One region of the Streptomyces sp. NPDC104814 genome, then DNA from elsewhere that is predicted to be linked to it. Evidence: riboswitches for the same ligand, from Rfam matches in the RefSeq annotation. Region 1 holds a riboswitch; the other holds the start of a gene.
The links. Region 1 has a riboswitch for glycine ahead of gcvT (glycine cleavage system aminomethyltransferase GcvT). Riboswitches for the same ligand answer to the same signal wherever they lie in the genome.
Positions count from the first base shown of each region.

Region 2: linked by a shared signal. The riboswitch ahead of gcvP (aminomethyl-transferring glycine dehydrogenase) and the one ahead of gcvT (glycine cleavage system aminomethyltransferase GcvT) in region 1 are both predicted to bind glycine.

Region 1 covers NZ_JBVJOL010000003.1:522,055-526,459, forward strand. Annotated here, with positions in the region: gene ACZ64A_RS15470 (serine hydroxymethyltransferase) at 1-878, opposite strand, end outside; gene gcvH (glycine cleavage system protein GcvH) at 896-1,273, opposite strand; gene gcvT (glycine cleavage system aminomethyltransferase GcvT) at 1,383-2,501, opposite strand; glycine riboswitch at 2,542-2,650, opposite strand; glycine riboswitch at 2,651-2,746, opposite strand; gene ACZ64A_RS15485 (AAA family ATPase) at 2,917-3,582, shown strand; gene ACZ64A_RS15490 (enhanced serine sensitivity protein SseB) at 3,640-4,405, shown strand, end outside.
Region 2 covers NZ_JBVJOL010000004.1:512,924-517,328, forward strand. Annotated here, with positions in the region: gene gcvP (aminomethyl-transferring glycine dehydrogenase) at 1-1,846, opposite strand, end outside; glycine riboswitch at 2,023-2,118, opposite strand; gene ACZ64A_RS18265 (PRC-barrel domain-containing protein) at 2,233-2,604, shown strand; gene ACZ64A_RS18270 (DNA polymerase IV) at 2,726-4,225, opposite strand; gene ACZ64A_RS18275 (MerR family transcriptional regulator) at 4,363-4,405, opposite strand, start outside.

The sequences.
Region 1 (4,405 bases):
CGGGCGCCCTCCAGGGTACGACGCTGGCGCTCCTTGAAGTCCTCGGAGGCCGCCAGCTTGAAGGAGACCGCCTTGGCCGCGATCACGTGCTCCAGGGGGCCGCCCTGGAAGCCCGGGAAGACGGAGGAGTTCAGCTTCTTCGCGAAGTCCTGCTTGGCGAGGATGATGCCGCCGCGCGGGCCGCCGAGCGTCTTGTGCGTGGTGGAGGTCACGACGTCGGCGAACGGCACCGGGTTCGGGTGCAGCCCGGCCGCGACCAGCCCGGCGAAGTGCGCCATGTCGACCCACAGGTACGCCTCGACCTCGTCGGCGATCCGGCGGAACTCCGCGAAGTCCAGCTCACGCGGGTACGCCGACCAGCCGGCGATGATCACCTTGGGGCGGTGCTCCTTGGCGAGCCGCTCGACCTCGGCCATGTCGACCAGGCCGTTGTCGTCGACGTGATAGGGGACGACGTTGAACTGCTTGCCGGAGAAGTTCAGCCGCATCCCGTGGGTGAGGTGGCCGCCGTGCGCCAGGTTCAGGCCCAGGATGGTGTCGCCGGGCTGGGCCAGCGCGAAGAGCGCGGCCTGGTTGGCGGAGGCGCCGGAGTGGGGCTGGACGTTGGCGTACTCGGCGCCGAACAGCTCCTTGACCCGGTCGATCGCGATCTGCTCGGTGACGTCGACGTGCTCGCAGCCGCCGTAGTAACGACGGCCGGGGTAGCCCTCGGCGTACTTGTTGGTCAGCACCGAGCCCTGGGCCTCGAGGACCGCCACGGGGGCGAAGTTCTCGGAGGCGATCATCTCCAGGGTGGACTGCTGGCGGTCCAGCTCGGCGTCGACCGCGGCGGCCACGTCCGGGTCGAGCTCGTGCAGGGGCGTGTTCAGAAGCGACATGGGATTCCTGCGACCTCTCAGCCGTTGGTGAAGGCGTCGTACTCGGCGGCGGAGAGCAGGTCGTCCGGCTCGCCCGTGACGCGCACCTTGAACAGCCAGCCGCCCTCGAAGGGGGCCGAGTTCACCAGCGACGGGTCGTTGACGACGTCCTCGTTGACCTCGGTGATCTCACCGTTGACGGGGGAGTACAGCTCCGAGACGGACTTGGTCGACTCCAGCTCGCCGCAGGACTCGCCCGCGGTGACCGTGTCGCCGACCTCCGGGAGCTGGACGAACACGACGTCACCGAGCGCGTTGGCCGCGTGCTCCGTGATGCCGACCGTCGAGACGCCGTCCTCGGCGCCCGACAGCCACTCGTGCTCCTTGCTGTAGCGCAGCTGCTGGGGGTTGCTCATGGCCTGAATTCTCCTGTACGCGGGTCTGTGCTGATGAATGGGGGACTGCGAAGACGCGCGTGACCAGGGGCGATGTGCCCCATGTCACGTCGGAGGGCTTACGCCAGTGTCACTTCTGCCGCTTGTAGAACGGCAGCGCCACGACCGTGTACGGCTCATGCGTACCGCGGATGTCGACGCCGACACCCGGCGTGCCCGGCGCCGCGTGCGCCGCGTCCACGTAGGCCATGGCGATCGGCTTGCCCAGCGTGGGAGAGGGGGCGCCCGAGGTCACCTCGCCGATGACCTTGCCGTCCGCGACGACCTGGAACCCGGCGCGCGGGACGCGGCGGCCCTCGGCGACCAGGCCGACCAGGACGCGCGGCGGGCTGGACTCGGCGCGCTCGGCGGCCGCGGCGAGCGCCTCGCGCCCGACGAAGTCGCCCTCCTTGTCGAACTTGACCACCCGGCCGAGCCCGGCGTCGAAGGGGGTCAGCTCGGCGGTCAGCTCGTGCCCGTACAGCGGCATGCCCGCCTCCAGGCGCAGCGTGTCCCGGCAGGACAGACCGCACGGGACCAGGCCCAGGCCCTCGCCGGCCTTGGTCAGCGCCTGCCACAGCTCGACGGCGTGCTCCGGCTTCACGAACAGCTCGAAGCCGTCCTCGCCGGTGTAGCCGGTGCGGGCGATGAGCGCCGGGACGCCGGCGACGGTGCCGGGCAGGCCGGCGTAGTACTTCAGGCCGTCGAGGTCGGCGTCGGTCAGGCTTGCGAGGATGCCGGGGGACTCGGGGCCCTGCACCGCGAGCAGCGCGTACGCGTCGCGGTCGTCGCGCACCTCGGCGTCGAAGCCGGCGGCGCGCTCGGTGAGGGCGTCGAGCACGACCTGGGCGTTGGAGGCGTTGGCGACGACCATGTACTCGGTCTCGGCGAGCCGGTAGACGATCAGGTCGTCCAGGATGCCGCCGTCGGCCTGGCAGATCATGGTGTAGCGGGCGCGGCCGGTCTTGACCGCGCCGATGTTGCCGACCAGGGCGTGGTCGAGGAGGGCGGCGGCCTGCGGGCCGGTGACGGTGATCTCGCCCATGTGGGAGAGGTCGAAGAGCCCGGCCTTCGTGCGTACGGCGTTGTGCTCGTCGCGCTCGGAGCCGTAGCGCAGCGGCATGTCCCAGCCGGCGAAGTCGGTCATGGTTGCGCCGAGCGAGCGATGCACGGCATCGAGCGCGGTGAGACGGAGTTCGGTACTGCTCATCGGTCGGTCGTCTCCCAGGGGAAGGACAGGGCGAGGAAGTTCCTCCCCATCTGTCATCGGAACCTGAGAGGTTCGCCATGACCGCTCACGGTCCTGGCTTGCACCTTGGGTGGGGCCGCCGACGTGGACGGCCCGCTTTTCAGATGTGCCTCGCCCGCGCGGTAACGGGGCCTGAGAGATTCAAGGGAGGGACTTGCTCCTTCGGCGCCCCAGCCTTGGGCTGGGAACTCTCCCGCGCGGATTCAAACGGCCGGTATGCAGTTGGCGGGCTCATCATTGCACGCCTCGCCCGAAGACGGCAGGCCGCATCTGTAACCGGGTTGTGGCGGTACGTACACGAAACCGGGAGGCGATCCGCATTACCTTCTCTTTACCTGCGTTGGGCAGGTCATCACCTGAACGCCAGGGGAGGACGATGACGGTGGACAGGATCACGGCGTACGCGACGACCCCGGGCCTCACGCTGCCCTCGCAGCCGGCGGCGCCCGCCCTGGAGACACGGACCGGCCCGGTGGTGCGGGACCTGCGCGAGCGGGCCGGCCGCAGCCCGCACGCCCTGCTCTTCGGCCCGTGCGACCTGGTCGTCGTCACCGGACTGCCCGGCAGCGGCAAGTCCACCCTGATGCGCCGCGCGGTACCGGGCCTGCGCGTCGACTCCCAGGACACCCGCGACCGCTACGACGCCCGCCTGTCCCGCCTGCTGCCCTACGCGCTCTACCGCCCGCTGGTCCGCCTCGCCCACTACGCCGCCCTGCGCCGCGCCCTGGCGAGCGGCGAGGGCGTCGTCGTGCACGACTGCGGCACACAGTCCTGGGTGCGCGGCTGGCTGGCGCGCACGGCCCGCCGCCGCGGCGGCACCCTGCACCTGCTGCTGCTCGACACCGACCCGGACACCGCCCTGACCGGCCAGCGCGCACGCGGCCGCGGCGTCTCCCGGTACGCCTTCCACCGCCATCGCCGCGCCACGGCCCGTCTGCTGTCCGCCGTCGAGCGCGGCGACCTGCCGGCCGGCTGCGACGCGGCGGTCCTCCTCGACCGGGACGCGGCGAACGCCCTGCGGCGGATCGCCTTCACCGGCTGAACCGCCGTGCGGTTAGCCTTTCAGCCACAGCAGCGGTTCGAAGCAGATGGTGGAGAGATGGACTTCCCTGCCGACCTTCCGGCGGACTTCCCGGCGCAGACGCACCCCCATCCCCACGGCGGATGGCCCGGCAACGAGCTGGAGGAGGTGCTGTCGGCCTCCCTCGGCGTCCCGGGAGCCGGCGGCCGGATCGTGGAGGTGCTCGGCCGCAGCTTCCTGTGGATCCCCCTTCCCCACGGCGGCGGCCCGCACAGCGGCCCCCTCGACCTGCCCACCACCGAGATCGCCGGCCAGGCCTACGTCCCCGTCTTCAGCTCCGAGGAGCAGTTCCGCCAGGTCGCCGGCGCCCACATGTCGTACACCGTCGCGCCCGCAGTGGAGTTCGCGCGCGGGCTGCCGGCGCAGGTCGGCATCGCGGTGAACCCGGGCGGCCTGGTCGGCATACCGCTGCCGCCCCAGGCGGTGGCCGAGGTGTGCCGGGCCGGCCGCACCCCGCTGGACGGCCCCGCGAGCGGCGGCCGGGTCCGCCTGTACGAGCCGGACTGGCAGGACGACCCCGTCGGCTTCCTCGCCACCGCCTCCGCCGAGTTCGAGGCGACCGGCACCGTCCTGACGGCCCGCCGCTGCCTCGCCGTGATCGAGACGGCCGACCCGGTCATGTTCGTCGGCGTCGAACTCTCCCAATGGGAAGGCGACCTGCGCAACGCCCCCCTCGACGCCCTGGGCCGGGCCCTCGGCACCACCCCGGCCCCGTGGCCGGTGAACCTCATCCTGCTGGACCTCGCGGGCGACGACCCGGTGGCGATCTGGCTCAGGGACAAGG
Region 2 (4,405 bases), on a different contig from region 1:
CCATCACGGCGCTGGCGGCGTTGGTGCCGTGCGCGGAGGACGGGATCAGGCAGACGGTGCGCTGCTCGTCGCCGTTGGCGCGGTGGTAGCCGCGCACGGCCAGCAGACCGGCCAGCTCGCCCTGCGAACCGGCGTTCGGCTGCAGCGAGACCTTGTCGTAGCCGGTGACCTCGGCGAGACGGTCCTCCAGCTCGTGGATCAGGGTGAGGTAGCCCTCGGCCTGCCCGGCGGGCGCGAAGGGGTGCAGCTGGCCGAACTCGGGCCAGGTGACCGGCTCCATCTCCGTGGTCGCGTTGAGCTTCATCGTGCAGGAGCCCAGCGGGATCATGCCGCGGTCGAGCGCGTAGTCGCGGTCGGACAGCTTGCGCAGGTAGCGCAGCATCGCGGTCTCGGAGCGGTGCTGGTGGAAGACCGGGTGGGTCAGGTAGGCGTCCGAGCGCAGCAGGTCCTGCGGCAGCGCCTCACCGGCGGCGGCGTCCAGCGCCTCGATGTCGCCCGCGACGCCGAAGGCGCCGAACACGGCGGCCAGCTGGTCGCGGGTCGTGGTCTCGTCGCAGGCGAGGGAGACGTGGTCGGCGTCGACCGGGTACAGGTTGACCCCGCCCTCCCGCGCGGCGGCGACGACGTCGGCGGCCCGGCCGGGCACCCGCGCGGTGACGGTGTCGAAGTAGGCGCCGTGGACGATCTCCACGCCGCCGGCCTTCAGCCCCTCGGCGAGGATCGTGGCGTACCGGTGCGTGCGCCGCGCGATGCCCTTGAGGCCGTCCGGACCGTGGTAGACGGCGTACATGCCGGCCATCACCGCGAGCAGGACCTGCGCGGTACAGATGTTGCTGGTGGCCTTCTCCCGGCGGATGTGCTGCTCACGCGTCTGCAGCGCCAGCCGGTACGCCTTGTTCCCGTCCGCGTCCACGGACACGCCCACGAGCCGCCCGGGCAGGCTGCGGGCGAACTTCTCGCGTACGGCCATGTAGCCGGCGTGCGGACCACCGAAGCCCATCGGCACGCCGAAGCGCTGCGTGGTGCCGACCGCGATGTCCGCGCCCAGCTCGCCCGGCGACTTCAGCAGCGTCAGCGCCAGCAGGTCGGCGGCGACGGTGACCAGCGCGCCCAGCTCGTGCGCCTGGTCGATGACAGGCTTGAGGTCGCGTACGGCACCGGAGGCGCCCGGGTACTGGAGCAGCACGCCGTTGATCTCGCGGGCGGCGAGGTCGGCCGGGATGCCGTCGGCGAGGTCGGCGACGACGACCTCGACGCCGGTCGGCTCGGCGCGGGTCTGGATGACGGCGATGGTCTGCGGCAGCGCGTCCGCGTCGACCAGGAAGAGGCCCTTCTTGTTCTTGCCCATGCGCAGGGACAGCGCCATCGCCTCGGCGGCGGCCGTGCCCTCGTCGAGCAGGGAGGCGCCGGAGGTGGGCAGACCGGTCAGGTCGGCGACCGTGGTCTGGAAGTTCAGCAGCGCCTCGAGCCGGCCCTGGGAGATCTCCGGCTGGTAGGGCGTGTACGCCGTGTACCAGGCCGGGTTCTCCATGACGTTGCGCAGGATGACCGGCGGGGTGAACGTGCCGTAGTAGCCGAGGCCGATCATCGAGCCGAGCACCTGGTTGCGGTCGGCCAGGGAGCGCAGCTCGGCGAGCACCTCGGCCTCGCTGCGGGCGCCCGGCAGGTCCAGGGCGTCGGCGTTCTTGATCACATCCGGCACCGCGGCGGCGGTGAGCTCGTCCAGCGAGCCGTACCCGACCTGGGCGAGCATCTTGGCCCGTGCCTCGTGGTCGGGACCGATGTGACGCTGCTCGAAGGGAATCCCCTTCTCGAGCTCGGAGAGCGGAATGCGATGGGCGGTCATTGCGGAGGCCTCCTGGTCTGACGCGACCTTCGAGGGGCACCACGGCACGGGTACCCGAACGGCCTCCCCCTCTGTCATCTCGACCTGAGAGCTTCACCGGAGCGCCCGAGGGCACCCGGCTTTCACCGTCGGTGAGAGCGGAAGCCGTCGGCACCCGCCCTGCTTTCCAGAGTGACCTCGTCCGTGCGGTACGTGAGCCTGAGAGATTCCGGGGAGGATTTGCTCCTTCGGCGCCTCCGATGAAGTCTGGAGGACTCTCCCGCACGGGGTCAGCAGCCGTTGTCAGCCTACCAAGCGAGGTCAACGCCGGGGCCCCCGAGTGGCCGCCATCACGATTGTGCTCTTTCGTAGTGCTTACAGCAGTCTTGCGAGCGAGTGGAGGGCCCGTGCAGACCGAGATCGATCCGCGCAACCTGATCGGCCGCAAGGCGTTCGACCGCAGCGGCGTCAAGATCGGCACCGTCGACGAGGTCTACCTCGACGACGCGACGGGCGTGCCGGAGTGGGCCGCCATACGGACGGGTCTGTTCAGCAGGGACGCCTTCGTCCCTCTGGAGCCGAGCGAACTGATCGAGGGCGCCCTGCACGTCCCCTTCGAACGCGCCCTGATCAAGGACGCCCCTGACTTCGGCGTGGGCCGCCACCTCTCCCCGGAACAGGAACTCCAGCTCTACCACCACTACGGCCTCGACATCACCGCCCCTCCCCCGCTCCAGGACCACGACTTCGGCAAGGTGGCCGGCACGGAGGAGCCCTGACGGGCAGTTCCGGACCCATCCCCTTCCCGCCGGCGCCCGCCCCCATACGGCCCGCCCACATGCGACAGGTCGGGACCGGCGCGTCCGTGCGGACCGGACCGCGCACCCCCTCCCCTGCACTTCAGCTCGGGGAGGGCGGTCCCCTCCACCCGCTGGCCGCCGGGTGGCCGGCCTCGGCGCCGCCGTCGACCGCCGGCCCCTCCGCCGCGGACCCGGCCCCCGGTCCGACCGCCCCCGAAGCCGCTCCGTCGAGGTACGCGGCCGGGGCGTCCGGTCTTCGCCGCACCAGCGGCAGCGGTTCCGCCGGCTCCAGCGCGGGATCGTCCGTCCGGAACGTCCGGACCCGGCCCGGCGCCGAGTCGGGTGTCTCGAAGCGGACCGTGACCCGGCCCAGGCCGCTGCCCTGGACCCAACCGTGCCCGTACTCCGTGTGCCGCACGTCGTGCCCCGGCAGCCAGAGCCGCTGCTCCGGCTCAGGTCCCTCGGAGACGGGCTGCGGCGCCTGCGCGGCGTCCTCCTCCTGCGGCCCCTCAGCCCGCGCCAGCTCCCCGGCCGCCTGCGCGAACAGGTCCTCCTGGGTGTAGTCGGCGAGCCCGGTGACGCCGACTCCGAGCAGCCGCACCCCGCCCGTCGTGTCCACCGCGTCCAGCAGCCTCAGCGCCGCCTCCCGGACCACCGCGGGATCGTCCGTCGGCCCGCGCAGCGTCTCCGACCGGGTCAACGTCGAGAAGTCGTAGCGCCGCACCTTCAGCACGATGGTCCGCCCGGACAGCCCGGCGGAGCGCAGCCGCCGCACACAGCGCTCGGCCAGCCGCTGCACCTCCAGCCCGATCCGCAGCCGGTCGTGGATGTCCACGTCGTAGGTGTCCTCGACGGAGACCGACTTCGCCTCCCGCTCCGCCACCACGGGACGCTCGTCGTGCGCCAGCGCCATGGCGTACAGACCGTGGCCATGGGCCTTGCCGAGCAGCCGGACCAGCTCGTCCTCACCGGCCTCCACGATCTCGTCGACCGTGCTGATCCCGGCCCGCCGCAGATGGTCGCCGGTCGCCGGCCCCACTCCCGGCAGGGTCCGCACCGACAGCGGCCCGAGCAGAGCCCGCTCGGTGCCCGGCTCGATCAGCTCCAGCCCGTCCGGCTTGGCCCGCTCGGAGGCGATCTTCGCGATCATCTTGGACGCGGCGAGTCCCACCGAACCGGTCAGCCCGGTGACCGCCAGGATGTCCGCGCGCAGCTTCAGCCCCGCCCGCTCGGCCGACTCGCTGTCCCAGGCGACTCCCCCGGCCTCCAGGTCCACGAACGCCTCGTCCAGACTGAGCGGCTCCACCAGCGGCGAGAGCGCCCGCAGCAGCCCTATCACCTGCTCGCTGATCGCCCGGTAGAAGGTGAAGCGGGGCGTGAGGTACGCGGCGTTCGGCGCCAGCCGGCGCGCCTGGGCCGTGGGCATCGCCGAATGGACCCCGAAGACCCGCGCCTCGTACGACGCGGTGGCCACCACGCCGCGCGGCCCGAGCCCGCCGACGACGACGGCCTTCCCGCGCAGGCTGGGCTTGGACGCCTGCTCCGCCGACGCGAAGAAGGCATCCATGTCCAGATGCAGAATCGTGGGCGCGGTCCTCACATGTCCGATCCTGCACCACACCACTGACAACGCCGCCCCGACGGTCCGGAGACCGGCACAGGCCCGGCGGTCCCGGCCGGCACAGCCCCGCGACGGCGGAGCGGCACCGCGTCACGCCGCGGCAGCCGAGAGCCGGGCTAGACCGCCCGGTTGCGCCGGCGCGCCAGCTCGTCACCCGGG